2 regions of the uncultured Phascolarctobacterium sp. genome follow, and region 1 is predicted to be linked to the other one. Evidence: riboswitches for the same ligand, from Rfam matches in the RefSeq annotation. Region 1 holds a riboswitch; the other holds the start of a gene.
The links. A riboswitch is a leader RNA that binds a small molecule or an ion and turns the genes downstream of it on or off. The one in region 1 is predicted to bind ZMP and ZTP.
Positions count from the first base shown of each region.

Region 1 (16,112 bases):
TGACCTGAAAGCCCTGATTGGTCAGGCAGTCACTCAATTCCAGCAAGGCGTCTTCATAGGCGCGGTTGCCATAGGCGACCAGGGCGACCGCTCTGGTTCCCTGCCCCTGCAGTGCTGCCAGCTGTTTCAGGGCAAAAGCCGGTACCCTGCCGCCGAAAACTGGTACGGCAACGACGATAACGTCGGCTTTGGTGAAGGTCTGCCCTTTGAGATCAGGTACGGATAAATCTATTTCCGTAAGCGGGGCGGTGCCAGCCAGTGCCTCTGCAAGCATCAGGGCTGCTTTTCTGGTGCCGCCTGTAGGACTGAAATAAGCGGCAGCTATTGCTGCCGGCTTGTTGGCCGTTGTTGTCATAAGACCATCTCCTTCATGGTTCTGCTTGCTGGCTCTGGCCGATCTGGGGCTGTTGCTCCGGCTGCCGGCAAAACATTTTTTATTCGGATACCGGTTTTTTGGTCTGTTTCAGGCTCAGACCGATACGGTTGTGCTGTTCGTCGATGCTGATGATGACCGGTTCGATAACGTCGCCGACACTGACTACATCCAGCGGGTGGCGGAAGCGGCTGTTGGACAGTTCGCTGCGGTGGATCAGGCCGCTGGTTTTCAGGCCGATATCTACAAAAACGCCGAAATCGACGACATTTTGGACTGTACCCTTGACGACGCTGCCGATTTCCAGATCGCTCAGCTTAGCGACTTTTTTGCGGGTCAGCGGTGCCGGGGCATCTTCGCGCGGGTCGCGTCCCGGACGTGTCAGCGCTTCCAGAATATCGGTCACCGTCGGCAGGCCGGCGTCCATCTTGGCAGCAAGAGCAGCGGCATCAGCTTTGGCAGCCGCCTCCTGAACGGCAGGCTCGTTGCAGTGATTCAGGTCAAAGCCCAGCTCCGCCAGGATCTGCTCTGCTAAAGCATAGCTTTCGGGGTGGACGGAGGTGTTGTCCAAAGGATTCTTAGCCTGGGCAATACGCAGAAAGCCGGCGCATTGAGTAAAGGCTGCCGGGCCTAAACGCGCGACCTTTAAAAGTTCTTTGCGTCTGCGGAAAGCGCCGTTGTCGTTACGGTAAGCGATGATATTTTTGGCTACGGTGCCGGAGATGCCGGCCACATAGCCGAGCAGTGCCGGCGAAGCCGTATTCAGCTCGACGCCGACGTGGTTGACGCAGGATTCGACGACGGTGCCCAGTGTGGCTGTCAGTTCCTTCTGGTTGACGTCATGCTGATATTGGCCGACGCCGATGGCCTTGGGTTCGATTTTGACCAGTTCGGCCAGCGGGTCCTGGACGCGGCGGGCGATGGAAACTGCTCCGCGCAGAGAAACGTCGAGGTCGGGCAGTTCTTCACGCGCCAGCTTGGAAGCGGAATAAACGGAAGCGCCCGCTTCGCTGACGATGAGATAGGCCAGCTCCAGCTGGTGTTTTTCGATCATCTGGGCCGTAAATTCTTCGGTTTCAAAAGAGGCCGTGCCGTTGCCGATAGCGACCAGAGTAACTTTATGTCTGGTCACCAGCTCTAGAAAACCTGCTTCCGCCTGCTCGCGCTGATGCTGGCTGCCGGTGATGTACAGCGTGTTGATCGCCAGTGTGCGCCCATTGGGATCGATGACGGCAGCTTTACAGCCGGTACGGTAGCCTGGGTCAAGGCCCAAAACTGTATGGCCGGCGATCGGCTGCTGCAGAAGCAGCTGCCGCAGATTGGCGGCAAAGATCGAGATCGCCTGTTTTTCAGCTTTCTCTGTCAGTTCATTGCGCAGCTCCCGTTCCAGCGAGGGAAAGAGCAGGCGTTTGTAGCTGTCGGCTACGGCGTTTGTATAAAGCTCGGTCCAAACTGTATGCGGCTGGATCTTCAATTTTTGCGCCAGTTTATTCAGCATGGCTTCGGTCGGATAATTTAAGGTGAGCTTCAGGCAGTTTTTACTTTCGCCGCGGTTTAGGGCCAAAATGCGGTGGGGCGGCAGCTGGCGTACAGGTTCGGCGTATTCCTTATACATCAGGTAGTCCTGGCCTGCGGTTTCGTCAACTGTCAGCGTTGAAGCAAGCTCGGCGCCCTTCCAGAGCTCTTTGCGGATCAGCTCACGGATATCGGCACGGTCGGAAATATCTTCGGCTACGATGTCAGAGGCGCCGGCCCAGGCTTCTTCAACAGTATTGACGCCTTTTTCCGGATCGATATGCAGGCCGGCCAGTTTGTCTAAAGTCAGTGCCGGCTGAGCCTGGGCCATGATCAGTTCAGCCAGCGGTTCCAGACCTCGTTCACGGGCGATCTGGGCCCGGGTACGTTTTTTAGGGCGGTAAGGCAGATACAGGTCTTCCAGCTCCTGCATTTTTACAGCAGCCTGGATCTGGCTTTCCAGTTCCGGAGTCAGTTTTTCCTGTGCGGTTATCGATTCCAGGATATCCTGCCGGCGTGTTTCCAGATTACGCAGATATTGGGCACGTTCGCTGATCGTGCGGATCTGTTCTTCATCCAGCGATCCTGTAACTTCCTTGCGGTAACGGGCGACGAAGGGGATCGTGTTGCCGTCGTCCAGCAGCTCCAAAGTTGCGGCTACCTGCTGCGCTTTGACCGACAATTCGCCGGCAATCAGTTGTTCAATGGTCATGGGTCTACCTCTTTCTTGTGTATAGATAATAATAAAATTCGCTTTTAATTAGTAAAATCCTTGTGGAAGTTTTGTGAAATCTGTTTCAGGAGCAGCAATTAAAGGATATAAAATATTGACAAGAAAAAGTTTCTTTATTATAATTTAGTAAATAATAGATAAAAATTATCTAAAACTAAACAGGCAATGAATGCCGAACAAGGAAACATTTCCGCCAAGGAGGTAAATCATGTTAAACAACCAGGAACTGACTGCTCTGCTGCGTCAAAACGGTTATAAAGTCACACCGCAAAGATTGGCAGTTTATGAAGCGCTGGCTAATACCAAGCAGCACCCCAGTGCTGAAATGCTGTTCGGCACCTTGCAGCCTAAATATCCTTCCATGAGCTTTGCTACGGTTTATAAAACCGTCGAGATCCTCAATAAGCTGGGGCTGATCCAGATCATCAATACCGGTGAAGACAGCTTCCGCTATGATGCCGATATCAGCGAGCACAGCCACGTGCAGTGCACTGTCTGCGGCCGCGTCGACGACGTGCCTGCCCTCAATGACAGCTCTCTGATCGCGAAGGTGGAAGCAGCAAGCGGCTACAGCATCGACAAGCACCAGTTTTATTTCTTTGGCGTTTGCGAGAAGTGCCGTAAAAAACACTGAGTATCAAAAAGACGCTGCAGCGCCCCGGTCTTATGGCCGGGGCTTTCTTTATTGCCGGCGCAGGTTTTTATTATCTGACAGGTAGAATATTGTTGGTGTATAATCACAATAAACAGTCATAATTAAATTTATGGCTGTATTTTTATAAAAATTTACTTTTTTGTCAAAGCAGAAAGTGTAAAGTTTTGATATAATATATAGAAGCAAAAATCATTACAGAAGATGAGGAGGAGTCGGGGATGACGATTGCGCAGCATCTTGAACATACTTTATTAAAGCCCGAAGCAACTGTGGAGGATATCATGCTGCTTTGCAGCCAGGCCAAAGAGCAGGCGCTGCTTGGAGTTTGTGTGAACCCCTGTTATGTGGCACTGGCCAGACATCTGCTGAGCGGTACCGACGTCAAAGTTGTAACAGTGGTGGGATTCCCGTTGGGAGCAACATTTTCCGAAGTCAAGGCGCTGGAGGCCAAAATGGCGGTCGAAGCGCACGCTGATGAAATAGATATGGTTATGAACATTGCCGCTTTTAAAACCGGGGATCATGCTGCCGTGGTCAGCGATATCCGCAGTGTGGTCGAAGCGGCGAAACCGTTTCCGGTCAAGGTGATCATCGAAGCCTGTCTGCTGACTGACGCTGAAAAGCGTACAGCCTGCCGTTTGGTTGCTGAAGGCGGTGCGGCCTTTGTCAAGACCAGTACTGGCTTTAATCAGGGCGGAGCTACTGTCGGCGACGTGGAGCTGCTGGCAGCGGAGGCTAAAAAATATGGACTGAAGGTCAAGGCCGCCGGCGGTATCAGAGATGCGGCAGCAGCGCAGGCCATGCTGGACGCCGGAGCTGAACGCATCGGCACCAGTGCCGGCCATAAAATAGCGGCAGGCGAAGCATGAGCAGTGAGTTTGAAATCACGATCCTGGCCAGCGGCAGTAAAGGCAACGCTGCCGTGATACGTGCCGGCGAGCAGGCTTTTCTGGTCGATGTTGGCATCAGCTGCCGTCAGCTGACGGAACGGCTGAGTCAGGTCGGCATGAAACCGGAGAACCTGACAGGCGTGCTTTTAACGCACGAGCATAACGACCACGTGAAGGGCCTGCCTGTCTTTTGCCGTAAATACCGGCTGCCGGTCTTTGCCAACGAAAAAACCTGGCAGTATCTGCCGAAAAAAAGCGAAATGGAACGCAGCTGCTGCCGGTTGCTGCCTAAAAGCCTGAGCAGCGGCAGTCTGGAAATAATCCCCTTTGCCGTCCCGCATGACGCGGCAGCTACAGTAGGCTACGTTTTTAAAAGCGGCGGCAGTAAATGTGTATATCTCACCGACGTAGGCTTTGTAACAGACGAGGTGCGGCAGAATATAGCGTCTGCCGACGTAGTGGTGCTGGAGGCCAATCACGATGAGGATATGCTGAAAAATGGCAGTTATCCGCAGATACTCAAGCAGAGGATCTTAGGGACGCGCGGGCATTTATCCAATGTTTCGGCAGCCTGGCTGCTGGCGCATATGGAGCGTCTGCCGGAGGAGGTCTTTCTGGCGCATCTGAGCCAGGAAAACAATCTGCCTTCCCTGGCCCTGCAGACAGTGCGGGGCATCCTGGAAGCGAACGAAGTGGGCGCGGATACAAAAATTTATATTACCTCGCAGGAGAACATAGTGAAAAATTATGATTGAGGAGTGTTGATATGGAGAGAAGTATTATGAAAAAAACCGTGAATATCTTTTTCTGCGCTCTGCTGGGAGCTGCAGTACTCATCGGCGGCTGCAGCGATAACAACAAAGCGGAAGCAGTGAAGGAACAAAAAACTGCCGCGGCAGCGCCGAAGGACGCCAGCCTTTCGGGCGCCCGCAATACGCCTATCGTAGTGGCAGCCAAGAAAGTAGGCCCGGCGGTAGTCGGCATCACTAATAAAGCCTATGTACGCGATATTTTCAACCGGGTGCAGCTGACGGAACGCGGCACCGGTTCCGGCGTTATTTACGATAAATCCGGCCTGATCGCTACCAATAACCATGTTGTTGAAGGCGCGTCGGAGATCATCGTCAGTCTGACAGACGGACGCAGCGTCAAAGGCAAGGTTTTGGGTGCCGACGCGGCTACAGATCTTGCCGTAGTCAAGATCGATGAAAGCAATCTGCCCGTTGCTGATTTCGGGGATTCTTCCACCTTGCAGGTGGGCGAGCCAGCTATCGCCATCGGCAACCCGCTGGGGCTGGAGTTCCGCGGCAGTGTCACAGCCGGCGTGATCAGTGCGCTGAACCGCTCGATCCAGCTGGGCGAACGTAAATTCAATCTGATCCAGACCGACGCGGCGATTAACCCGGGCAATTCCGGCGGCGCGCTGGTCAATGCGGAAGGCGAAGTCGTGGGTATCAATTCCGCGAAGATCGCTGTTTCCGGCGTTGAAGGAATCGGCTTTGCGATCCCCATCAATTCGGCCAAACCGATCCTGGACGAGCTGGCTAAAAAAGGACGCGTAGTGCGCCCGTACATTGGCGCCAGCCTGGTCGATAAGGATATTGCCAACCGTTACGGCTTTGATATCGACCTGCATGACGGCATCTTCGTTATGAAGGTCTGGGAAGGCAGTCCTTCGGCTAAAGCCGGTCTGCGCCCCGGCGATATTATCCTCAAATTCAACGGCGAGAAGATCGACAAAGTAGTAGAGCTGCGCGGCAAGCTGGCTGAGCTGAAAGTCGGCGACAGCGTGGACGTTGTGGTCCTGCGCGGCGGCGCCGAAGAAACCATTCATATGACGCTGGAAGAAATTCCCGAGGAAAACCGTTAAATGAAGATCACTATTGCCTGTGTGGGTAAGATCAAGGAAAAATACCTGACGGCAGGCATCGAAGAATTTACAAAACGGCTGCAGCCCTTTTGTAAGCTGGAAACGATCGCTATCAGTGAAGAAAGGATGCCGGAAGATCCGTCGCCGGCCCTGAAAGAGCAGGTGCTGGGCAGGGAAACGGAGCGTTTGCTGGCGGCAATTCCTGAAAATTCCCATGTGATCCTGCTGGACGTTATCGGCAAGCCTGTAAGCTCGCCGGAGCTGGCTGAGAAAATCGATAAGCTGGCCCTGGCCGGCAGCAGTCATATCACCTTTGTGATCGGCGGCGCTTTTGGTTATACGGACGCTTTGCGGCGCCGGGCCGACGAGCGCATTTCCTTCTCCAAAATGACCTTTACCCACCAAATGATCCGGCTGCTGCTGGTAGAGCAGATCTATCGTGCCTTTAAGATCAGCCGCGGCGAAAAATACCACTGGTAAGCAAACAGCCCTGATAATGCATCAGGGCTGTTTTTGCTTGTAAAGAAAAAGTTTTATTTGACATGGAGTAAACTTCAGGGTTTATGATACAATTAAGAAAGAATGATTTGGCATTTGGAGGGATACTATGCGAAGCTGTAAAAAATATCTGCTGCTGTTGGGGCTGCTGTTGCTGGCGGTAGTTGGCGGCTGCGGCGGGATCGGTTATGAAGTAACGGATGAAAATAAACCGGTTGCGATCAAAAGTCCGGAAGGTCTGCCCAGCAATCCCAAAATACTGATCGTGTATTTCTCACATACAGGCAATACGCAGCTGGCGGCCTGGCAGGTGCAGGCTGCGGTCGGAGGTCAGCTGTTTGAACTGCAGACGGCCGAGGCGTATCCTGATGATGCCGAAGCCTGCGGCGCAAGGGCCAGGCAGGAACTAAAGGAAAATATCAGGCCGGCGCTGGCGTCAGATCTGACTGATATTTCCCGGTATGACACGATCTTTATCGGCTATCCGATCTGGTATGGCCGGGCGCCCATGGCGGTACAGACTTTTCTGACGGCGCATGACTTCAGAGGCAAGGTGCTTGTGCCCTTTGCTACCAGCAATAAAAGCGGTATTGAGAAAAGCGTGCAGGAACTGCAGGCTGTTTGCCCGCAGGCCGATTTTACCAGAGGGCTGGCGTTGCAGGACATTGGTACCGGGAAGATGCAGCGGCTGATCAGCAGCTGGCTGGAAGGCGTACGCGGTGAAGTAGACGCCTTTAACAAAAAACGGGCAGTGCAATAGCGGCAGCAAAAAAGACCTGTGCTGATTTTGAGGTCAGTACAGGTCTTTTGTATGCGTCCGTTATCAGGCATTGTCGGGAATGACCTGATTGATACAGGCAATGGCATTCAGTGTGCGGGGAAAACCGATATAGGGCAGACACTGGGTAACTGCGTCCAGCAGCAGTTCCTTATCGTTGCCGACATTAAGATTGGCCTGCACATGGGCCTTGACCTGCGGCTCCGCACCGCCGATAGTGCTGATGGCGCAGAGGGTGATCAATTCCCGCATCTGCAGATCCAGTCCGCTGCGGGTATAGGTATCGCCAAAGCAGAATTCGGAAAGATAGTTGGCGATATGCTTTTGGTTAGCCGGAGAATTTTTATGCAGGGCGGCAATGTGTTCTGCGCCGAAAATATCACTCTGCACTTGAAAGCCGTCCTCAAAGCGTGTCGCTTCGGTCACGGTTGCCTGGTCTGGCAGCGGCAGACTGATGCCCTGCTTGGCAAAGATTTTGTTGCTGATCTCTAAAGCGCTGACGGTTTTGGGAAAGCCGATGTAGGGAGCGCATTGGTAGATGGTTTCTTTGATTTCTATCGGCGTCGCGCCTGTTTTGAGTGCGGCGTCGATATGTTCCGGTAGAGCGTCGAAAGCCTGACTGGCTGTCAGCGTGGTGATTGTTACTAATTCTCTTTGTTTATCGGTCAGTTTACCGCGGTTATAGACGTCGCCGTAGATAAAATTGTCCATAACAGCGGCAAAACCGGGATCGGTTTTTGCCAGGCTGCTCTGACTGCCGCCAAAAAGCTGGGTCTGTTTTTCCTGTGCTGCGGCGACACGGTTTTTAGAAGCGGCACAAACGCTCATTTTGCCGATCGTAAAGATAACTCCGCTTAAAATTAAAGACACTGTAAGGAACATGGAGATAAAATTTTTCATAGACTGATCCTCGCTTTCTGAAATTTTATTTTGTAGTCCTTTTATAACTGAAGATTCTGCAGCCAGTTATCAAGTTCCGAATCGGCTGGCGGATATTTTTGTAATTCTTCCGGCGGTAATTTCTCATCGACGCCGTCAGCATTCAGCAATGCTGCTCCGGGAACGCTGCGTCTGTCCAAAGCTAAGCCGGTCAGGACTCTGGCGTTCGGTGCCGCTTTAGCAGTATCGGCAAAATAGGAACCGGCGCCATAACCGCCGTGGGTGCAGAAAGGCACTACGGTTTTATTTGCCAGGTCGTGTTCGCCCAGGAAGGTCGCTACAGGCGGCGCCATAGTCCCCCACCAGATCGGTGAACCAAGAAAGATAACATCATAATCGGCAATGTTGGCGAGTTTATTTTTCAACGGCGGTTTGTAACCGCTGCGAACTTCGCGCAGACCTTGTGAGTCTACGCTGCGGTAATCGGTAGTGCTGTAAGGAGTAGCTGGTTCTATGGCAAAAAAATCACCGCCGATCTTGTTTTGCAGCAGCTGCGCTGTCTTATAGGTATTATTACTGTAAGAAAAATAAGCAATCAGTATCTTTTTGCCTTGAAGGGCGGGCACTGCTGATTGTTCTGCTGCCGCTGCGGCAGTTATTGTTTTCGGCACGGGAGTTTGTGCGGTTTCTTTAGTGGAAGCGCCGCCACAGCCGGTAAGGGCGACAGTCAGCACAAGAGTCAGCGAAGTAGTAAGTATTTTTCTGAGCATGATAGATTCTCCTCCTTGTAAGTTTAGGTTTATTCTATTCCTTAGAGTTAACTTCAAGTCAAGGGTTTTCAGAAATTTTTAGGTTTATTTTTCTGAAGCAGGATATAATTATAATATAAGAGAAGTGTTTTGCAGGTCTGCGGTTTTTAGGAAGAGGCAATATGATGAGCATCAGTACCAGCTGGGGAACAGATATTGAGGCAGTTTTTTTCGAACCGGTTCTTTTGAAAAATTTTACTTGACTTGGAGTCAACTCCATTAGATATGATGCAGTTAAGCGGTGGTATGCTAATTATTTAAACGGAGAAAGCAGGTAATATTTATGAAAAAGCTGAAAAGATTTTTAATGGTTCTGAGTCTGGCGGCAGTTGGCTGTATGCCCGGTGATGGACAGGCTTTGGCCCAGGAAAATATAACAGGAACGGAGTGGGCAATGATGTCAGAAACAAATTTAAGCGTTTTTCCCAGAGGTGAAAAGAACGAGGCTTATGCACAATATTTTGTAGGGCAGAGTTATTTACAAATGCTGTCAACGGAGCGGGTAGTGATCGGTAATGTGACTTTTGAACCGGGCTGCCGCAACAACTGGCATATCCACCATAAGGGCGGCCAGATATTACTGGTCACCGGCGGGCGTGGTTATTATCAGCAGTGGGGCCAGCCGGCACGTGAGCTGCATCCCGGAGACGTGGTCAATATTCCGCCCGAAGTGAAACACTGGCATGGCGCTGCCCCTGACAGCTGGTTTGCGCATCTGGCGGTCGAGGTGCCGGCAGACGGGGCCGCTAATGAATGGCTGGAACCTGTTACAGATGCGGAGTATAATATTTTAAAATAAAGGAGCAAAAATAATGCTGGGTAAATTTGTTTATGCCAATCCTACTAAATTGTATTTTGGTGAAAATTCTTTAGAGTATTTGCCAGGTGAACTGGAACGTTATGGTAAAAATATAATGCTGGTCTATGGCGGCGGTTCAATCAAGAAAAACGGTATCTATGCCAAAGTCGTGCAGCTTTTGACGGACAGCGGCAAAACAGTTTTTGAAGATGCGGGCGTAATGCCCAATCCTTCGCTGGAAAAATTATACGGGGGCTGCAGGATCGCCAAAGAAAATAAGGTCGATCTGATCCTGGCCGTCGGCGGCGGTTCGGTCTGCGATTATGCCAAGGCTGTTTCAGTAGCTGCGTATTGTGAGGAAGATCCGTGGGGTAAATATTATCTGCGCAAGGAAGAAGTAAATAATAAGATCATTCCTGTGGGCTGTGTTCTGACGATGGTGGGGACAGGTTCGGAGATGAACGGCGGTTCAGTTATTACCAATCATGCGGCCAAAGCCAAGATTGGGCGGGTGTTCGGCGAAGAGGTGTTCCCCAGGTTTTCGATCCTTGATCCGACCTATACTTTTACCTTACCGCGTTATCAGATGGTGGCAGGCTTCTTTGATATCATGTCGCATATTCTGGAGCAGTATTTTTCGGGGACTGACGATAATACCTCCGACTACATTATGGAAGGGCTGTTGCGGTCGCTGATCCACAGCTCCAGGATCGCAGTAAAAAATCCTGAAGATTATGAAGCCCGAAGCAATATCATGTGGACCGCTACCTGGGCGCTGAATACGCTGGTAGCCAAAGGTAAAGCGACGGACTGGATGGTACACATGATCGGCCAGTCGATCGGCGCTTATACGGATGCTACACATGGAATGACTTTAGCGGCGGTATCAATACCTTATTACAGGCATATCCTGCCTTACGGCCTGACAAAATTTAAACGCTATGCCGTCAATGTCTGGGACGTGCGGCCGGAGGGCAAAACTGATGAGCAGATAGCGGAGGCAGGCCTGGCGGCTATGGAAAGCTATATGCGGGAGCTGGGACTTGTGCTGAATGGCAGGGAGCTCGGTATGGACGAAACGATGCTTGAAGGTATTGCCCAGGGATCGTTTATTCTTGAGGGCGGCTATAAGGTGCTGAATAAAGACGAGATCATTGCGATATTGAAGGAAACGCTGCAAGCGTAAAAAAACAGAGTCTGCGAATTAATCGCAGACTCTGTTTTTTGATTATGTAGATTTTTTGTAAACTGCTTGACTGTGAGTTAACTCCAGCGTTTACACTGAAAGCAGTACAGGAAAGAGGCGGTAAAATATGTTTAAAATTTTTCAGCGTCGTTGCACGCAGCTGGCGGCAGCGGTACTCTATAATGGCCGCGGTGCGGCGTATCTGTTTGGAGCCGATCAAAACTGGAAAAATGTCTGTCTGCCGGGTGTAAATTGCGGCTATTGCCGCTATGCTGAGGCTGGCTGTCCCTGGGGCATGACGCAGCATACCCTGTCTGGCTTTGCCCTGCCCTTTGGCTGGAAGGTCTGGGGCTTTCTGGTTTTGAGCGCTCTGTTGCTGGGAAGGCTGCTTTGCGGCTGGCTGTGTCCTTTCGGATTTGCGCAGGAGCTTTTAGATAAAATACCGGCAGTCAAACTGCCTAAAAATAAACTTACTTACTATTTATCATACTTTAAATATGTGATCCTGCTGCTTTTTGCCGGTGATATTTATTTTTTTGACCTGCATGGGTTGGACTGGCGCTGGGTCATTGGTGTTTTTGTTGTGGCGGCAGTCTTTATCTATCGGCCCTTTTGCCGCTTCTGCTGCCCGCTGGGCGCTTTTTACAGCCTGTTCAACAGGGTGGCCGTTTTCGGCATGAGCGTCGACCGGCGCAAATGCACAGGCTGTCAGCTTTGTGTGCGCAGCTGCCTGATGGATTGCAGGCGGGTTGGTGACAGAGAATGTATCGGCTGCGGTAAATGCCGGCAGGTCTGTCCCACCAAAGCTCTTTCTCTGGGCTGTAAATATTAAGGAAATAATAAAAAAATAACCTGCTTCAAGCAGGTTATTTTACTTTTCGGCTCACATCAGCAGTCCGGCACAGCCGGCCAGCAGCATCAGCGGGATCGCGCCCAGATTGCGGCAGTAATGCAGATAAAAAAGCACCGCCGTCAGCAGCGTTGGCCAAAGTTTAAAATACGGCAGCAAAGCTTCCAGCGTGACGCCGCCGGCCGCGGGGAAAAAGGTGACCCGCATAAAGAAGAAAACTGCTGTCAGCATCAGGGCGATGACTGAAGGGCGCAAGCCGTTGAGGATACCCTGGACGGCCAGTGAAGAATTGAATTTTTTGAGCGAGCGGGCCACGATGGCGACAAGCACGAAAGAAGGCAGACTGACACTGAAGGTCGCTACAAAAGAACCCAGCAGGGCATGCCAGAATTCCGGGCCGCAGACTCTGGCGCCCACGTAGGTCGCCGTATTGACAGCGATAGGGCCGGGGGTGATCTGCGAGATCGTGATGATGCGCGCATATTCAGCTGCAGGTATCCAGCCGCGGCCAACGACCTCCTGCTGGATGATGCTGATCATTGCCAGACCGCCGCCAAAAGAAAAAAGCCCGATTTTGAAAAAGACAGTGAATAATTCCCAGTACAGCATCATTTCGCAGCCCTCCCCAGATATTTAGTGGCGACGTAACCAAGCAGCGAAGCCAGCAGCACGATCACGGCTATATCAAGATGAAAAAAATAAATGCCCAGCAGTGCAAAGGCCAGAATGAACCAGCCGAAATTGTTTTTGATGGAATAAGGGATCAATTTCAGGGTCGCGGCAATCAGTAAAGCAGTGATAGCGGAATTGACGCCGTCAAAAAATTTCAGGATATGGGGGTGCTGGTCAAAGCCGCTGGCCGTGAAGAGCGTAACGATGACGAAAATAATGACGAAGGAAGGCAGCACCACGCCGATAGTCGTTATCAGCGAACCTTTCAGTCCACCCAGTCTGTAGCCAAGAAAGGTGGAAGCATTGACGGCGATGACGCCGGGCAATGACTGCGAGAGCGCCAGCACATCAGTAATATCTTCATTGCCGATCCATTTTTGCTTTTCCACAAATTCGTCGCGGATCAGCGGGATCATGGCCGGGCCGCCGCCGATCGTGAACAGTCCAATCTTAACGAAAACAAGAAACATATGCAGATAACGCGGGTGCTTAGTGTCCATAATGGCCGCCTCTTTTCAGTCTGATAAATGGTGATACTTTAATTATCGGCTATCTGCCTCAGGATTACAAGCCCGGTTGAGATCGGCAGCAGGGTCGTCTATGGCTTTTGGACCAAGATATAGTATGAAAAGTAAAATCAATACCAGATATAGAGAAAAACTGCCCACGCTATGACGCTAACGAATAACGGCAGTCTAAAAAGGCATAAAATAAACCCTCCGCAGTTGCAGCGGAGGGTGTGCAGTTAAATCAAAGATGTTTTTTTTCGATCAGTACGCCTACGGAAGTCCGCCATTTTAAAATAATGGCGATGATAAGGCTGACAACAAAGCAGGCGGAGAAGAAATACAGGGTAATGGAATAGCTGTTGGTCGTTTCACGGATCCAGGACAGCAGGAGCGGACCGGCGATACCTGCCATACCCCAGGCAGTCAGGATCTTGCCGTGGATCGCGCTGAGTTCTTTAGTGCCAAACAGATCGCTGAGGAAAGCAGGCATACAGGAGAAGCCGCCGCCGTAACAGGAAATGATGACAAAGACGATCAGCTGGAAGATAAAGGCGCTGCTTGTTTCTGCCAGCGAATAAAAAGCAATGATCTGGATCAGGAAAAAGACTACGTAAACAGTGCTGCGCCCGATATAGTCGGAAATAGTCGACCAGAAGATACGTCCCAGACCGTTGATCAGACCGATGATGCCGACCATGGAGGCCGCCGCCATCGGCGTCATTTTTACTACTTCCTGCGCCATGGGCGAGGCTACGGCCAAAAGACCGATGCCGCAGGTGATGTTGGTAAAGAAGATCCACCAGAGGGCGTAAAACTGCCAGGTCTTGCGTGCTTCTTTAGAAGTGAACTGGGTATCCGGCAGCATGCTTTTGACGTTGCTGCTGGCCGGGCCGCCGTTACTGGCTTTAGGCGGTTCCAGATATAAAGCCGACGCGGCCATGATGACCATGTACGCGCAGCCGAGGATGATAAAGTTCTGTACTAAACCGTATTTAGCAACTAAAATCTGCATCAGCGGGCCGGCGATCAGGCTGGCAAAGCCGAAGCCCATGATAGCCAGGCCGGTGGCAAAGCCCCGATTGTTGGGGAACCATTTGACCAGCGTGGAAACAGGGGTGATATAACCTGTGCCCAGGCCGATGCCGCCGATCACGCCGTAACAGATATACAGCAGTGTCAAGCTGTGCAGGTGCAGCGCCAGCGCCGTACCGAACATGCCCAGACCAAAAAAGCAGGTCGAGGTGAGGCCGCTTTTACGCGGACCGTATTTTTCTACATAATCGCCTAAGAATCCCGCCGACAGGCCGAGAAATAAGATCGCGATCGAAAAAGTCCAGGTCGTTTCCTTCAGGGTAAAACCCATAGCCTGCATAATGGGCTTGGTCAGTACGCTCCAGGCGTAAACGCTGCCGATACAGATATGGATGCCGATAGCCGACAAAGCAATGAGCCATCTGTTTTTCATAGGTAAACATCTCCTTTTCACACTAGAAAAATCCGAGAGCCCTGTTCCGGAAAATAAAAAAACCATCCGGGATCAGTACTCTCTGCCCAGACGGTCGGCTGTTTCTATGGCTTCGCAGTACACGTGGTTGATTCCACTTTATCCGTCAGTCCTGCGAGGTCTATTTGATTTATGTATTAATTATAGCAAGCTGTGCGAGATTGTCAAGCGAGGAAAAATAAAAAATCCGGCAGTGCAAAAGCAGTGCCTGTTCAGCTTATTTACTACTGACTGCAAATAACGTATAATAAATTTAATATAAAGATGTGAATTATTTTATAAAAATTCGGGAGGAACTAGCATGTATTTAGCTGACGAACACAAGATCTGGGTCTGTAAGGGCGAGGAGAAGATCTGTATGTTGCCCCAAATGGCCAATCGTCACGGGTTGATCGCCGGAGCGACAGGCACGGGTAAGACAGTTACCTTGAAGGTACTGGCCGAATCCTTCAGCGAGATGGGTGTGCCGGTATTTCTGGCCGATATCAAAGGTGACGTTTCCGGGATGTGCAAAGCCGGTGAAAGCAGCGAAGGCTTTCAGAAACGTCTGCATAAATTAGGTCTGGAAAATTTTGAATTTAAAGGCTTTCCCGTACGTTTTTTTGATGTTTTCGGTAAAAAGGGCCATCCTGTACGGACGACTATTTCCGAGATGGGCCCCGACCTGCTGAGCCGGCTGCTGGAGCTGAACGCTACCCAGAGCGGTATCATGACGATCGTCTTTAAGATCGCCGACGACCAGGGACTGCTGCTGCTGGACCTAAAGGACCTGCGTTCGATGGTACAGTATGTGGGCGACAATGCGGCGCAGTTCAAAACCACTTATGGCAATGTTTCGGCGCAGAGCGTCGGCGCGATCCAACGAGCCCTGCTGCGTCTGGAAGAACAGGGCGGCGACGTCTTTTTTGGCGAACCGGCGCTGGATATTCGTGACTGGCTGGCAACTGCCGATGACGGGCGCGGTTATATCAATCTGCTGCATTGCGTAGAGCTGTTCCAGAATCCGCTTTTATATTCCACTTTCCTGCTGTGGATGCTGTCGGAACTGTATGAGCTGCTGCCGGAAGCAGGTGATCTGGAAAAACCGAAGATCGTCTTTTTCTTTGACGAAGCGCATCTGATTTTTAAAGACGCGCCGAAATCACTGCTGGATAAAGTGGAGCAGATCGTGCGTCTGATCCGTTCCAAAGGCGTGGGTATCTATTTTATCACGCAGCAGCCGTCGGATATCCCTGATACGGTGCTGTCGCAGCTGGGCAACAAATTGCAGCACGCGCTGCGCGCTTATACGCCAAAAGACCAGAAGGGCCTGAAGGCCGCGGCGCAGGCCTTTCGGGCCAACCCTGACCTGGACGCAGTCAAAGTGCTGCCAGAGCTGGGAACAGGTGAAGTTTTAGTGTCGCTGCTGGATGCCGACGGCGTACCGGCAATGGTGCAGCGTGCTTATGTCATGCCGCCCCGCAGTTATCTGGGCGTAGCCGACGATGCCCTGCGCAATCAGCTGATCGCTGCCAGCCCGCTGTATAGTAAATATGCCACGGCTGTCGATAGAGAGTCGGCTTACGAAATACTGACGGCCAAAGCGCGGCAGG
Region 1 is NZ_CATWDQ010000003.1:94,900-111,011, forward strand. Features, by position in the region: gene Q4G98_RS03880 (4Fe-4S dicluster domain-containing protein) at 1-355, opposite strand, end outside; gene Q4G98_RS03885 (Tex family protein) at 435-2,600, opposite strand; gene Q4G98_RS03890 (Fur family transcriptional regulator) at 2,830-3,255, shown strand; gene deoC (deoxyribose-phosphate aldolase) at 3,495-4,145, shown strand; gene Q4G98_RS03900 (MBL fold metallo-hydrolase) at 4,142-4,921, shown strand; gene Q4G98_RS03905 (S1C family serine protease) at 4,933-6,036, shown strand; gene rlmH (23S rRNA (pseudouridine(1915)-N(3))-methyltransferase RlmH) at 6,037-6,516, shown strand; gene Q4G98_RS03915 (flavodoxin) at 6,644-7,294, shown strand; gene Q4G98_RS03920 (carboxymuconolactone decarboxylase family protein) at 7,358-8,212, opposite strand; gene Q4G98_RS03925 (flavodoxin) at 8,254-8,961, opposite strand; gene Q4G98_RS03930 (cupin domain-containing protein) at 9,395-9,799, shown strand; gene Q4G98_RS03935 (iron-containing alcohol dehydrogenase) at 9,813-10,985, shown strand; gene Q4G98_RS03940 (4Fe-4S binding protein) at 11,113-11,817, shown strand; gene Q4G98_RS03945 (chromate transporter) at 11,869-12,447, opposite strand; gene Q4G98_RS03950 (chromate transporter) at 12,444-13,007, opposite strand; gene Q4G98_RS03955 (OFA family MFS transporter) at 13,258-14,481, opposite strand; ZMP/ZTP riboswitch at 14,559-14,644, opposite strand; gene Q4G98_RS03960 (helicase HerA-like domain-containing protein) at 14,822-16,112, shown strand, end outside.

Region 2 (16,112 bases), on a different contig from region 1:
TAAAAGCTTTAGTACCGTTAAGCGTGTAAGTTCCATCTTCTTTATTTTTTACCGCAGAAGTAGCAACACCGCCGGCATCAGAACCCGCACCAGGTTCAGTCAAAGCAAAGGCAGCCAGTTTGCCTTCATTCAGCAAATCACAATGTGCCTGCTTCTGTTCTTCAGTTCCTGCAATCAAAATAGGGTAAGACGCCAGGGAATTTGCAGCCATTGAGGTAGCAACGCCGGCACAGCCCTTGCCCAGTTCTTCATAAATAACGGCAACGGTAACGCTGTCCAGACCAGGTCCGCCATATTCTTCAGGAACAATAACATTCAAAAGACCCATGTCTGCTGCTTTCTCCATCAGACCTGGCATTGCTTGATTGTTCTTGTCCATTTCGGCAGCGTAAGGGGTAATTTCTTTTTCTACAAAATCCCTCACCATCTCCTGTAATTCAAGTTGTTCTTCATTAAGTGCAAAATCCATTTTGTCCTCCTTGTGTTAAGGCTTGAGCCAAATTGCTTGTTAAGGCGACTTGACGTCAGCCTTTACCATTTACGGGGTATATCTTTAATTGTTTCCACAACAAACAAAGTCGTCAAAGCAGTTGCCAGCAGGGTATTCTTTTCATCATATACCTCAGCTTCAGCTACAAGAGTCATTCGTCCGTTATGGCAAAGCTTACAGACAGCATAAAGCTTTTGCGCTGCTGTGTATTTTACAATGTTACAACAAAAATTTAATGTTTCAGCTTCAACCCCAACGCTGACCGCACTGATTTGCAATGCGGCTTCAATAAGCCGGTAGACGACACTGCTGCAAACAAAGCCACGATGATCAAAGTCAGAGGCATCCTTCAAAGAAAGATTTATCCGCACCCTGCCGCAGTTTACCTGTTCTATACTCAGTGCCGCATCATCTAAAAGACGCCTTTCCAGACAAGCCGAATGCACTAAAAAAGGTATTCCCTCTGCATTTTCTGCACTCATGAACCGCTCATCTCCTACTTACTGCAATGTTGCTAAAACAAAAACATATTTTGGACATTATACCTTGAGTATTTTACCACAAAAAATTTACTAACTCAAGAGTTTTCAGTCAATTTTATGCAATTTATGTAAAAAAATGCCCCGATAAGCTTAAACAACCGTAAAATGACTTGTCAGTCATTCCCAATCAAAAAATCCGCCAAAGAAAACTTTGGCGGAAAACTTTTAATGATGAAACAGCCGCAATCCGGTAAAGGCCATAGCGATATTATATTTATCACAGGTTTCGATAACGTTATCATCGCGGATACTGCCGCCGGCCTGGGCAATATAATCAACACCGCTGCGGTGCGCGCGTTCAATATTATCACCAAACGGGAAAAATGCATCACTGCCAAGCGCAACTCCGTGCAATTCCTGCAGCCACGCTTTTTTCTCTGCGCGTGTCAGCGGAGCCGGTTTTTCGGTAAAGAACTGCTGCCAAACCCCGTCTGCCAACACATCTTCATAGTCATCTGAAATATAAACATCAATGGTATTATCACGATCCGGGCGACGGATACTATCTTTGAACGGCAGCGCTAAAACCTTGGGATTCTGACGCAGCCACCAGTTATCGGCTTTATTCCCAGCCAGCCTGGTACAATGTACACGTGACTGTTGGCCGGCACCAATACCAATGGCCTGGCCATCTTTAACGTAACAGACTGAATTGGATTGCGTGTATTTTAAAGTGATCAGGGCAATCAGTAGATCACGCGCTGCATTTGCAGGGATTTCTTTATTAACAGTAGGACGGTTTACCAAAAGCTCTGCTGAAATTTTGGCTTCATTACGGTCCTGTTCAAAAGTTATGCCAAATACATCTTTTGTTTCCTGTACTTCCGGAATATACGACGGATCGATCTTGATCACGTTATAGGTTCCTTTACGTTTGGTTTTTAAGATAGCCAAAGCCTCGTCAGTATAGCCGGGAGCAATGACACCATCTGAAACTTCACGTGCCAGCATCGCTGCAGTTTCTTTATCACAAATATCGGACAACGCCACAAAGTCGCCATAAGACGACATACGGTCAGCGCCGCGGGCTCTGGCATAAGCCGTCGCCAAAGGCGTCAGCTCCAGATCGTCAACATAATATATTTTTTTCAACACATCACTCATCGGCAGGCCGACAGCGGCTCCGGCCGGACTTACATGTTTAAAAGATGCTGCCGCAGGTAGACCTGTAGCTTCTTTCAATTCTTTCACCAGCTGCCAGCTGTTAAATGCGTCCAGAAAATTAATATAGCCGGGGCGTCCGTTCAGAACCTCGATCGGCAGCTCACCTTTTTTACTATAAATACGCGCCTTACTTTGATTGGGATTACAGCCATACTTCAATTGCAGCTCTTTCACAATTATTCCTCCTTAAAAATAATAAAAAAACCGACACTTCTGGAGCTCAGCGCCCAGACGGTCGGCAATACCGGTCATACTCCCTGTGGTTAATCCACTTCCGTCAGTTATATGACCTACTTCTGTTTTAGATTATACTTTTTGCCCGTCTTTTTGTCAATTATCCTTTTATCTCTTAGTCAACTATGCTACAATTTAGAAAATACTCCAAGGGAGATGTTGTAATGACTTATTGCTATGTTTGCCCGCATCGCTGCGGAGTTGACAGACCTGAAACATTAAATAGTCAGGAAGGTGTCTTTGGTTCCTGCGGCTGCGGCATGCAGCCGATAGTTGCCCGTGCGGCGCTGCACATGTGGGAAGAACCATGTATCAGCGGCACTAATGGTTCCGGCACTGTTTTTTTCAGCGGCTGCAATTTACATTGCGCCTTTTGCCAAAACTATGAAATCAGCTGTTTAAACAAAGGTGAAGAAATATCGGTCGAACGCTTAAAAAAAATTTATTCAGAATTAATTGAACAGGGAGCTCATAATATCAATCTGGTCACGGCAACTCATTTTACCGAGGCTGTTATCGCAAGCCTGTCAGAACCGCTGCCGGTTCCTGTAGTTTATAATACCAGCGGCTTTGAAACCGTAGATACAGTGCGCAGATTAAAAAACAAGGTGCAAATATGGCTGCCGGACTTAAAATACAGTGACGACTTAGCGGCAATCAAATACAGCAATGCCCCTAATTATTTTAATATAGCTACAACCGCCATAAAAACCATGTATAAACAAGTCGGCCCCTATCAAATGGATGAACAGGGACTGTTAAAAAGCGGTGTCATGATCAGGCATCTGCTTTTACCTAACATGATAGAAAATACCCTGAAAATCATCGACTGGGTCGCTGATAATTTTGAACCGGGCCAGGTTCTGTTCAGCCTGATGCATCAATATATCCCCTGCGGACGGGCCGCAGAATACCCTGAGCTCAACCGTACCGTTACCCAGGAAGAATACCGGCAAGTCGAACAATATCTTTTTACTTCAGGCATCGAAGACGGTTTCGTCCAAGAAGATTCAGCCGCCAGTACTGACTTTATCCCCTGCTTTGATGAAACAGGAGTTTAGTCCATTTACACTTTTTCTTGCCAATAATCAGAACAACTGATAAACTATAACTCACAATAAATTTATTCTTACCATTTGTTTGTGAGGGAAAATGAAAACTGATTCGCGCAACAAATATATTATTTTTATATTGCTGCAAAGCCTGCTTTACGGCTTAGGTAATCCCCTGACTAAAATTGCTTTTACCAGCATTACACCTTTATGGTGCCTGGCATTTCGTTTCAGTCTGGCTTTTATTATCTTTGCCATATTTTTTGGAACGCGCCTGAAAGAGCAGCTGCAGACACTTTCTGCCGGTCAATACCTGCCGGCAGGTCTCTGTATGGCAGCCGCCTATATCTCATGTAATCTGGCATTAGAAGGAACTACAGCGACAAACGTCGGTTTTATCATGTCGTTATCAGTCATTTTCGCACCGCTTTTATCAATAGTAATTTTACAGCGTCCTTACAGGCTTACACATCTTCCTATCCAGCTCTGCGTCATTCTCGGTATGTATCTGCTGTGCAGCAACGGCGGCGCCTTTGAGTTCAATAAAGGCGATCTCTGGGCTTTGCTGACAGCCGTAAGTGTTGCCGGAGCGCTTGTATTTGGAGAAAAATCATTGCGCCTGACCGATGCTGTAACTATTTCAGCTATCCAGACCTTTATCACTGCTGTTATCAGTATCGTCTGCGCTCTGCTTTTTGACGAAGCAGCTGTCATTCCCAAGATTCAGCCTGCCGCCTGGGCCGTAGTAATTTATCTTGCTGTAACCTGTACCTGTCTGGCATATTTTCTGCAAAATGCCGCTTTGAAGTTCTTACCGGCTTCCTTAGTATCAATGCTGCAGTGTACTCAGCCTGTTTTAACTGCCGCCGCGTCCTATCTGCTGCTAGCAGAGAAACTTACTTTAACGGGCATCAGCGGTGCTGTGATAATCTTATTCTGTATTTTTGCTGAGAATATTTTAGAAACTCTCACTTTAGAGCTAACTAAATAAACAGAACACCGCGGCATGCCGCGGTGTTCTGTTTATTTTTCTGTAGTTTGGTTCCGCTTTTCAGCTTCCAGCTGTTTAAATGCAGCCCGTTCCTGACACAGCTCCTCGTACAAAGACAGCCCGCTCCAGGATTTATTGTTTTCTGTCAGCATGGCCTTCAACTCGATCCGGCCTACGCCAACACGCTGCAGCGCCGTTAAAAATTTCTGCAGCTTACTGCCGTCAAATCCATGCAGCAGCAGCATTTCCTCCTGCAGCTCTTCGCCCTGATAAACCTCGGTTTCAGACTGTATATCAGGTAATCCCAGCAAAACACCCAACGGCTGGTTATATTCCTCTTTGGCAACCTCTCTAAAACGCACCTGCATCATCATGCAGACCATTTTTGTCATTTTCAGCTTTTCATCCTGAAAATTATATAACAAAGCAACGGAATGACTCATATTTTTCTCCTTTTCGATAATGATTATTGATAGCATTATTATAGCACAGAACTGCTAAAATTCACCAGTTTTAGTACCAAACAGTTCTTATTCAGCTGATATAAAACGCCTGCCGAAATTTTCGGCAGGCGTACTTTTTATTCGACTGTTACTGATTTAGCAAGATTTCTTGGCTTATCGACATCACAGCCACGGGTCAGAGCCGCATAATAAGCCAGCAGCTGCAATGGCAATACTGCCAGCAGCGGTGCCAAATATTTATCCGTTCTCGGAATAAAGATAACGTGATCGGCATATTTGGCGATACTGTCATCACCTTCAAAGGCAATGGCAATGACCATGGCTTCGCGTGCTTTGACTTCCTGCAGATTGCTGACGGTTTTATCATAAACATCCGGCTGCGTAGCCAAAACTATTACCGGCACACCTTCGACAATCAACGCTAATGTTCCGTGTTTCAACTCACCGGCCGCATAAGCTTCTGCATGAATATAAGATATTTCTTTCAGTTTTAAGGCACCCTCCAGGGCTACCGCATAATCAAGGCTGCGCCCCAGGAAAAATGCGTCTTCACTGCTGCCATAACGGGTAGCAAAGACTTTGATCTGATCTACATTTTCCAACAGTTTATGGATCTGCTCCGGAATCTCATGCAGACCTTCTACCAGCTTATGGGCTTGGGCAATATCTAAAGTACCGCGTAAGCGGCCAACATAGATCGCCAGCATCAGCATTACTAAAAGCTGTGTAGTATAGGCTTTGGTAGACGCAACAGCAATTTCAGGTCCGGCATAAGTGTAGACTACCTGATCGGCCTCGCGGGAAATAGAAGAGCCTACGACATTCGTAACGGCCAAAGTGCGGGAGCCAAGACGTTTGGCTTCTTTTAAAGCAGCTAAAGTATCGCTGGTTTCACCGGACTGGCTGATAACTATCGTCAGGCTGTTGCCGTCAACCAGCGGACTGCGGTAACGGAATTCGCTGGCAATATCGACTTCTACAGGAATACGTGCCAGCTGTTCCAGATAATACTTACCGACAATACCCGCATGATAAGCAGTACCGCAGGCAACGATAAAAATTTTATTAATACCTGCCATTTCTTCTTCGGTCCAGCCCAGTTCAGCAAACTCGATCCCATGAGAATCTTTAGGTACACGACCAGTCATCGTATCACGGATAGATTTAGGCTGTTCGTAAATTTCTTTGAGCATAAAATGTTCAAAACCGCCTTTTTCAGCAGCTTCGGCATTCCAGTTGACCTCAAATACCTTTTTGCTGATCGGAGTACCATTAATATCCTGTACCCAGACACCATCTTTGGTAACAGTAGCGATCTCGCCGTCGCTCATAATAAAGGTACGGCGTGTTTTTGCAATGATCGCAGGAATATCGGAAGCGATGAAGTTTTCTCCTTCACCAAGCCCAATGACCAGCGGATTATCTTTTTTCGTGCAAATTATTTTCTCAGGTTCCTGCGCGCACATAAACACCAGAGAATAAGAGCCTTCAATAACGCGCAGAACCTTCTTGACAGTTTCTTCAAAATCTCCGTCATAATACGCAGCCATCAGATGTGCTACAACTTCCGTATCTGTTTCAGAAACAAACTTGTGACCTTTGGCGATCAAATCTTCCTTGAGCACCAGATAGTTTTCGATAATGCCGTTATGGACAACAACAAAATCACCGCTGGCATCCGTATGCGGATGAGAGTTACGGTCGGACGGACGTCCATGGGTAGCCCAGCGGGTATGTCCTATACCCATAGTACCCTCAGGCATATGACCTTCCAATTTTTGACGCAAAGAATCAAGACGGCCCACACATTTTTCAACAGTGATCTTACCTTTTTCATAAACAGCAATACCAGCGGAATCATAACCGCGGTATTCCAGTTTGCTCATACCGTCCAATAAAAACGGCGCTGCCTGGTTATTACCAATATAACCAACGATACCACACATAGTTGTATCCTCCTAAATGTATATTGCCAATTCTGCCACAGACATTTTGTCACCGGTGTTGCCACCGGAATTTGTAGTCTGCTTGCGGCCTGCAGCTAGCCGAGAGGCACCCGCTGACTGATCGATAAACCTCTCCCTCGTCTGCCGCCAGAGGCGGCACTTGCGCTTATGGCAACAAGTGTATGCTGAGCACACAACATGCCGCGCAGGCTTGGCTTGTCCCACGCGGCACGTCCTTGTAACCACTGTTATTGTACTATATTTTAGCTCTCAGGTCAATGTTGCCCGGTTATCCCAGCTCGCAGTTGACCACTTCGGCAATAGCGCTTGCGATCTCCTCCAACCGCTCCTGTTTAGGCCCTTCGGCCATGATGCGGATCAACGGTTCAGTACCGGATGCCCGTACTAAAATCTGACCATTGTCACCAAGCTCATCCTGATATTTTTTGATAACGTTTTTAATAGCGGCTTTATCTTCCCAGCCGTGCTTATCAGCCACGCGCACATTAAGCAGGATCTGAGGATATTTAGTCATCATCGCCCCCATTTCCGAGAGCCGTTTGTTATTTTGGATCAATGCTCCAAGCAGCTGTACTGCTGTTAAAATACCATCACCGGTTTTAGCATATTTCGAGAAAATGATATGCCCCGATTGCTCACCGCCAAGATTATAGCCGTTTTTCAGCATTTCTTCCAATACATAACGGTCGCCGACTGCTGTTTTGACACAGGAACCGCCGTATTTTTTCATAGCCTGGTGCAGCCCCACATTACTCATAACAGTAGTGACGAGCACATTATCTTTCAGCTGCTTCTTTTTCATCAGTTCCAGCGCACAAATCAGCATCATCTGATCACCATCAAGCGCTTCGCCATTTTCATCTACCACCAGACAGCGATCGGCATCACCGTCGTTGGCAATACCAACGTCAGCGCCGACTTCCAGTACTTTGGCCTGCAATGCTTCCAGATGCGTCGAACCACAGCCATTATTGATATTGATGCCATTAGGCTGATTGAAGATCGTTACGACTTCAACACCTAAAGAACGTAAAATGACCGGGGCGATAACACTGTTAGCACCATTGGAGCAGTCCATCACGACCTTTAAACCGTTAAGTTTGCAGGGTGCGGCGGCAATGACATGATCGATATACAGCTTATCAAGTCCTTCTTCGACAATGACCTGGCCCACAGAAGATCCGCTGGGATTCTTACTGCATTCCACCGGCAGACTTACCAGTTCAGCGATCTCATCTTCGACGGCATCCGGTAATTTGTGTCCGGTTTTAGAGAAAAATTTGATCCCGTTATCTTCAAAAGGATTATGGGAAGCCGAAATAACCACACCGGCATTGGCCTTCACTTCCGGAGTCAGAAAAGACACTGCCGGGGTAGGCATCACTCCCAAAAGATGCGCATTGCCGCCAGCAGAACAAATACCGGCTGCCAAAGCGGCTTCCAGCATCGTACCTGACAAACGTGTATCACGGCCGATAATTATTTTCGGCGTAGCAGTTTCCCTGCCAAAATAAGTTGCCGCAGCGCGGCCCAATTTAAAAGCAAGCTCCGGTGTCAGCTCTACATTAGCGACTCCGCGCACACCATCAGTACCAAACAAACGAGCCATTACAAGACCTCCGAACTAAGGATTTTTTATTATCAGCTTATTATAAACTTTTTATCGTCGGGTGACAAGCCTTTAAGATAAAGGAGCGAACTTTGCCATTATTGCTCTGGCGACATGATAACCATCTAAAGCAGCACTCATGATCCCACCGGCATAGCCGGCGCCTTCACCACACGGATACAATCCGTTATGGGTCAGTGAAACTTTAGTTTCATTATTGCGCATAATTCTTACCGGAGCAGAAGTTCTTGTTTCGATACCTGTGAGTAAAGCGCCGCTATCCGCAAACCCATGTATCTTCCTGTCAAAAGCAGCTATCCCCGCTCGTAAAGTATCCGTCACAAAATCCGGCAAAACACTGTCTAAGGCCCAGGCAGTAAGCCCCGGTCTGTAAGTCGGCTCGACAGCGCACTGCAAATCAGGCGGCAGCCTTTTCAAAAAACTGCCGACATTCTGCGCCGGTGCCTTATAGCAGCCTCCACCGGCCCTAAACGCCAGTTTTTCATAGTGCCGCTGAAATTCTACACCGGCCAGCGGATCTGTACCAAAATCCTGCGGGCCGACATTGACAACGATCGCACTGTTGGCGATCCCCGAATCACGTCGGTACATACTCATGCCATTGACGACAACACCGCCGGTTTCCGATGCCGCCGCAACGACCACACCACCAGGACACATACAAAAAGAATACGCTGTCCGGCTTTTATCCGGAGTATGGTGTACCAAGGCATAGTCAGCAGCACCTAAACGCGGATGCCCGGCAAAATCGCCATACTGCGCCTTATCGATCAGCTCCTGCGGGTGTTCGATCCGCACTCCGATCGCAAAAGGCTTGGCTTCAATGCCAACGCCAAGCTTCAATAAACTGGCATAAGTATCGCGGGCGCTGTGACCACAGGCCAATACAATGGCATTACTCATGATTTTTTCGCCGCCGGCAAGAGTTACACCAGTCAAAACGTTTCCGTTAACGATAAACCCGGTAACATGGGCATGATAGCGTATTTCACCGCCCAGAGCACGAATTTCATTTGCTAACCCTGCAACCATCGCGCGCAATTTATCCGTTCCCACATGCGGCTTGTGCTCATATAAAATTTCCTTAGGCGCGCCGGCCTGCACAAAATCTTTTAAAATACTTCCCATCACCGGATCATTGACCCGGGTGGTCAGTTTGCCATCAGAAAAAGTACCTGCGCCGCCTTCACCAAACTGAACATTGGAATCGGGATCAAAGTCCCCGTTTTGCCAAAAACGCTGCACATCCGTCACTCTTTGAGCTACAGGTTTGCCCCGTTCCAGCACCAGCGGCCGGTAACCATACCTGGCAAGCTCTAACGCGGCTAATAATCCAGCCGGCCCTGCACCAATAACAAGCGGCCGACCTGTTATCTTTTCTCCACCCAAAACAGGCCCTGCAAGCTGCTCTGCTGCCAGCAAACTGATATCTTTATCTTTGAGTAATCTGCCTGCCTGTTTGGCTGATATTCCCAAATTAACTACTACGTGGTAATTCAGGAAAATATTATTTTTACGGCGGGCATCAACTGCCCGCCGCACTATTTGTAAATCTTCAATATCCTGTTTTTTTAACCCCAGCTTTTTAGCTGCCGCCTCTTTAACTGACAGCTCTTCCAACAAAGGAACCCTGACATTATTCACCTTTAACAGCATTAGTAATCCTTCCTCATTCTGCTTCAATATGGACTTTGACCGTATGAGTATCAGCCATAGTTTTTTCGGGCAGCAAAAGTACTGCTTCGACATTACCGTCAGTACTGAATTTACCTAAATCTACCGGCTGGGTTTTGACCTCTGTTATATTCTGCAAAACCGATGGCTCGGCAGTCAATTTTACTGTTGCCGGTTCAGAAAGGGCACGCTTCATACTCATACCGCCAGTCAGCTGGCCTGTAGTTTCTACAACTACCGGTACTTCAACTGTGATCATCTGACGTACCAGCGAGGCTTTGACCTGCGCTTTGGCAGGTGTGATCTGTAAATCAGGCATTTCCAGCCCGCTATTGCTCATGGCGATCAAAGTACTTTCAACCTGGAAGTCGTTTTCACGCTCACTGACATCGACTGGAGCGACGACCCGGCCCATTTCATTGATACGGTGCGAGGCGCCTTTTACCGTTACACTGTCAGGAATGACCTCTCGTTTGCTTAAAGTAAAATCAGACGCAGGAATACCGATAACACGCGTCTCGACCTCCATGACCTTTTCTGTAACAGAATCAAGATAAGCATAAATATTGTTGGGATAGACTTCTAAAACAGTCCCCTGATTAAACTGTGCCTTGACAGGTAAAGTCTGCTGTCCGATATTTTTATCGGCAAAATCAACGTAAGCAGTAACTTCTTTTTCCGTTATGTCTCCCAAAACAGTTCTCTGGGCCTGTACCTTAACCCGTACTTTATCAGGAGCATCAAGCACGATCATACCCTCGGGAACATTACGCAGTTCCAAATTAACCACATAGTTACGCTCCACCAGTGGATTCTGGTCATTCATGACATACATCCATAGCGCACAGGCAATAATAAAAGCAATGACCCGTGCCAGCATATTTTCACGATCAAAGAAATTCCCCATCATTTGCCACCCCGAATCTCTTTGATTTTATCATTGATAACCTGCTTCCAGTTCAAAGAAGGCTGGACTACGGCAGCTCTCAGTAAACTCTTAATATCCTCACCGGTAAGATAACGATGCAGTTCACCATTCCGCGCCAACGAAATCGTCCCGGTTTCTTCGCTGACAACCAGTACTAAAGCATCAGACTGTTCAGAGATACCAATGGCAGACCGGTGCCGCGTTCCTAACTCCTGGCTCAGATTCCGCGCCTCAGTCAAAGGCAGCAGACAGCTGGCAGCCACGATACGATTACCGCGAATGACGACAGCGCCGTCATGTAAAGGAGTATCCGGTTCAAAAATATTCAGCAGCAGACTATCGGAAATCAGCCCATCAATCGGAACACCCGTCTCAATCCGTTCCTCCAAACCGGTTTCACGTTCAAAAACCATCAGTGCGCCTATCTTACGCCGGCTCATAATTTCCGTAGCATTGGTAACAGCATTCAACATGTCTTCCAGTTCTTTTTCGTCAAGCTCATTATGCTTGTGAAACAACCGTCCACGTCCGATCTGCTCCAACGCCCGGCGCAGTTCCGGTTGGAAAACGACCGGCAGCGCCACCATAACTACAGTCATACTTTTTTCCAGCAGCCAGGTAATAACATGCAGGTTAAGCCACTTACTTATAAATAAAATAACAGCCAAAACCAAAAGGCCTTTTACCAAAGTTGCGGCCCTGGTATTTTTCAGCATCAAATATATACGAAAGAGGAAATAAGCGACGACTAAAATATCCAAAACATCTAAAATGCTTATTGTTTTTAATAATCCCTGCAGCTGCAATAACAAACTCTTCACCTGTTTCCTAAGTATTTTTTCAGACAACAATATCCTAATATACATTATAACAAAAAACTCGTGCACTTCGCTATGCGAAATGCACGAGTTTAATATATTTTGCAAAAATTTCTTAAATTAATTATATTCTTGCTTTTAAATCCTCTAAAACAGCCTGCTGTTCAGCCAGCAGCACTTCACCACGGGCAAATTGCTTAGCATTTTCAGAAAAAGCAGGACCGCCGTAAGAAGTTCTAGCCGCCACACAGTTTTCCGGCTGCAAAGCGTCCAGCAGATCTGCCTCGAACAACCCCGAAAAAGTTTTATATTCTTCCAGCGAAAGCTCCGGCAGGAATTTTCCCTGATGGATAGCATAAGCCACACACTTACCCACAACTTCATGAGCCTGACGGAAAGGCAGGCCTTTGCGGACGAGATAATCTGCAAGATCGGTAGCATTGGAAAAATCTTTGCTGACTGCCTGTTCCATTTTTTCAACATTGACCGTCATCGTAGAAATCATATCACTGTAAACAGCCAAACTGAATTTAACTGTATCGACAGCATCGAAGAAGCCTTCTTTATCTTCCTGCAAATCCTTATTGTAGGTCAAGGGCAAGCCTTTGGCCGTAACCAGCATAGCCTGCAGGTGTCCGTAAACACGACCTGTTTTGCCGCGTACAAGCTCGGCAATATCGGGATTTTTTTTCTGCGGCATCATCGAAGAACCTGTAGCAAAAGCATCATCCAGTTCAATAAAACCAAACTCTGTACTCGACCACAGACAAATCTCTTCACTTAAACGGCTCATATGCATCATCAAAACGGAAGCAAACGACAAAAATTCAATGACATAATCACGATCGCTGACCGCATCCATACTATTAGCATAAACGCTGCCGAAATTCAGCTGTTCAGCTACATCAAAGCGGTCAATGGGAAATGTCGTCCCAGCAATAGCGCCCGCGCCAAGAGGCATCATATCCGCACCGGCCCACACGCCCTGCAATCTGCGAAAATCGCGCTGCAGCATATTGAAATACGCCAGCAGATGGTGTGCAAAGGTGATCGGCTGAGCTCGCTGCAAATGCGTATAACCAGGCATCAGTGTTTTATCGTGCTTTTTGGCAACTGCCAGCAGCGCCTTTTCAAATTGCAGCAGCAATTCACCGATTTCTACGATCTCACGTTTCATATACATATGCATATCCAAAGCAACCTGGTCATTACGGCTGCGGGCAGTATGCAAACGTGCCCCCGCCGCACCGATCCGTTCGGTAAGACGTGCTTCGATGTTCATATGGATGTCTTCTAAAGCCACCTCAAAACTGAAATTACCAGCTTCGATATCAGCAAGAATAGTTTCCAGCCCGGCTACGATCTTTTCCACATCTTCGGCAGGAATAATGCCGCATTTTCCCAGCATCTGCGCATGAGCGATACTGCCGCGGATATCTTCATGATACAACCGTTTATCAAACTCAATCGACGCATTGAACGCATCTACGAGCTCATTGGTATTTTTACTAAATCTGCCGCCCCAAAGCTTAGCCATTATTTCAGTTTTCCTTGTTTCATCAAAGCGCGCACTGTCAACGGCAGGCCGAACAGATTGATAAAGCCGCTGGCATCTGCCTGATTATAAACTTCGTCAGCGCCGAAAGTTACATATTCCTGGCTGTATAAGGAATAAGGAGATTTAGCGCCTGCAGAAATGATGTTGCCTTTGTACAGTTTCAAACGTACAGTACCGGTAACAGTTTTCTGCGTTTCATCGACAAAAGCTGCTAAAGCTTCACGCAGCGGTGAGAACCACATGCCGTCATAAACGAGTTCAGAATATTTGATGCCTACCATTTGTTTATAACTCATAGTAGCGCGGTCCAGACAAAGGTTTTCCAACTCATTGTGAGCGTAATAAATAATGGAACCGCCGGGAGTCTCATAAACGCCACGGGATTTCATACCTACCAGACGGTTTTCGACCATATCGCAGATACCAACGCCGTTGCGGATACCGATCTCGTTAAGAGTCTCAACAATAGCAGCAGGACTTAATTTCTTACCGTTAACAGCAACAGGTACGCCCTGCTCAAATTCCAATTCCACATATTCAGCTTTGTCAGGAGCGGTTTCAGGCGTATTAGTTACAATAAAGAGCGCGTCTTTAGGAGCATTCCAGGGATCTTCAAGATCGGAACCTTCATGACTCAGATGCCACATATTGCGGTCCATGGAATAATCATGCTCTTTTGTAACAGGAATGGGGATATTATGAGCTTCGGCAAAATCGATAGCGTCTTCACGGGAACGAATGCTCCATTCACGCCAGGGGGCAATGATTGCCAGCTGCGGCGCCAGTGCCTTTACAGAAAGCTCAAAACGGACCTGATCGTTGCCTTTACCGGTAGCACCGTGCGCAACAGCGTCAGCGCCTTCTTTTTCAGCAATTTCCACTAATCTTTTAGCGATCAGCGGACGGGCAAAAGAAGTACCCAACAAATATTTCTTTTCATAAACTGCGCCGGCTTTAACAACAGGCCAGACGTAATCGGCAATAAATTCTTCTTTCAAATCTAAAACATAGCATTTGCTGGCACCGGATTTCAGCGCTTTATCATGCACAGGATCAAGCTCGTCACCCTGTCCCAAGTCTGCGGTAACCGCAATAACTTCGCAGTTATTGTAGTTTTCTTTCAGCCAGGGAATGATTACCGAGGTATCCAGACCACCGGAATAAGCAAGTACGACTTTTTTGATGTCTTCTTTTTTCATTGTAGATACAGCCTCCTAAAATGTTTAAATATATAAGATTTTATGTATAAACTTGTAGCAACGAATATGATTATACCACATTTTCAGGAAAATGGAAGAGTTTTTATGAATGTATACCGTATTTTTATTTACAGCACTTCATCGCTCATCAAAAGGGCCATGACAGCTTTTTGCACATGCAGGCGATTTTCAGCCTGATCAAAAACTTTTGACTGCGGTCCTTCTAAAACCTCTTCGGTTATTTCTTCACCACGGTGTGCCGGCAGACAATGCAGCACCATAGCATCAGGACGGGCCACTGCCAGCAGTTCTTTATTGATTTGATATTCTCCCAAAGCCTCCTGACGGATAGACTGCTCCGACTCCTGTCCCATACTGGCCCAAACATCAGTATAAAGCACGTCTGCACCTTTAGCGGCCCTAAACAGATCGTCATCTACTTCGATCGTACAGCCGGTATGAACAGCATCTTCCTGCGCGGTCCTGACGATTTCCGGATCAGGCTGATAGCCCTGCGGGCAGGCACAAACCATATTCATGCCCACTTTGGCACAGGCGTACATCAAAGAATGCGCCATATTATTGCCATCACCCACATAAACAAGCTTCCGCCCTTTCAGTACTTCTTTGTGCTCCATGATCGTGAACAAATCTGTCAGCGCCTGACAGGGATGCAGCAGATCAGTCAAACCGTTAATAACGGGAATACTTGCATATTTAGCCAGCTCCAGTACAGATTCATGCGAAAACGTCCGGATCATGATCCCGTCCACAAAGCGCGACAATACTCGCGCCGTATCGCGCACAGGTTCGCCACGGCCGATCTGGGAAGCAGAATCGTTCAAATAGATCGGATGACCGCCCAACTGCCAGAAGCCTACCTCGAAGGATACACGCGTACGCGTTGAAGCCTTGGAAAAAATCATTCCCAGGGTTTTGCCTTTTAGATATTGATGCGGTTCCCCATTCTTCTGTTTACGTTTCAATTTCTTGGCAACATCTAAAATAGTCGCGACTTCACCCACTGATAAATCATGAATTGAAATCAAATCTTTATTTCTTAAACCCATTCTCCACCCTCACAAACTTGGTTAAAATTCGGCCAGCGCCGCATCTAAAGCAGCTACTGCCTGATCTATTTCTTCTTTGGTAACGATCAAAGGAGGAACTAAGCGAATCACGTTGCCGGCAGTACAATTGACGATAACATGCCGCTGCAGGCAAGCATCTACAAGCGCTTTGCCATCTTTGGCCAGCTCCATACCCAAAATCAAACCGCAGCCGCGTATTTCCACAACTTTATCCGGATATTTAGCCATCAAGGCCTCCAGCTGCTTTTTGAAATAGTCGCCTTTTTCTGCAGCCTGTTCTACGATATTTTCCTTTTTTATCGTAGTCAAA
Region 2 is NZ_CATWDQ010000012.1:50,029-66,140, reverse strand. Features, by position in the region: gene Q4G98_RS09260 (acyl-CoA dehydrogenase family protein) at 1-469, opposite strand, end outside; gene Q4G98_RS09255 (hypothetical protein) at 532-972, opposite strand; gene Q4G98_RS09250 (phosphoribosylaminoimidazolecarboxamide formyltransferase) at 1,198-2,373, opposite strand; ZMP/ZTP riboswitch at 2,415-2,491, opposite strand; gene Q4G98_RS09245 (radical SAM protein) at 2,595-3,491, shown strand; gene Q4G98_RS09240 (DMT family transporter) at 3,583-4,473, shown strand; gene Q4G98_RS09235 (DUF3783 domain-containing protein) at 4,506-4,916, opposite strand; gene glmS (glutamine--fructose-6-phosphate transaminase (isomerizing)) at 5,054-6,883, opposite strand; gene glmM (phosphoglucosamine mutase) at 7,173-8,513, opposite strand; gene Q4G98_RS09220 (FAD-dependent protein) at 8,586-10,187, opposite strand; gene Q4G98_RS09215 (YbbR-like domain-containing protein) at 10,204-11,118, opposite strand; gene cdaA (diadenylate cyclase CdaA) at 11,115-11,948, opposite strand; gene argH (argininosuccinate lyase) at 12,079-13,491, opposite strand; gene Q4G98_RS09200 (argininosuccinate synthase) at 13,491-14,711, opposite strand; gene argF (ornithine carbamoyltransferase) at 14,840-15,781, opposite strand; gene Q4G98_RS09190 (acetylornithine transaminase) at 15,803-16,112, opposite strand, start outside.
Region 2: it holds a riboswitch for ZMP and ZTP, as region 1 does, so the genes downstream of both, Q4G98_RS09250 (phosphoribosylaminoimidazolecarboxamide formyltransferase) here and Q4G98_RS03955 (OFA family MFS transporter) in region 1, are expected to answer to the same signal.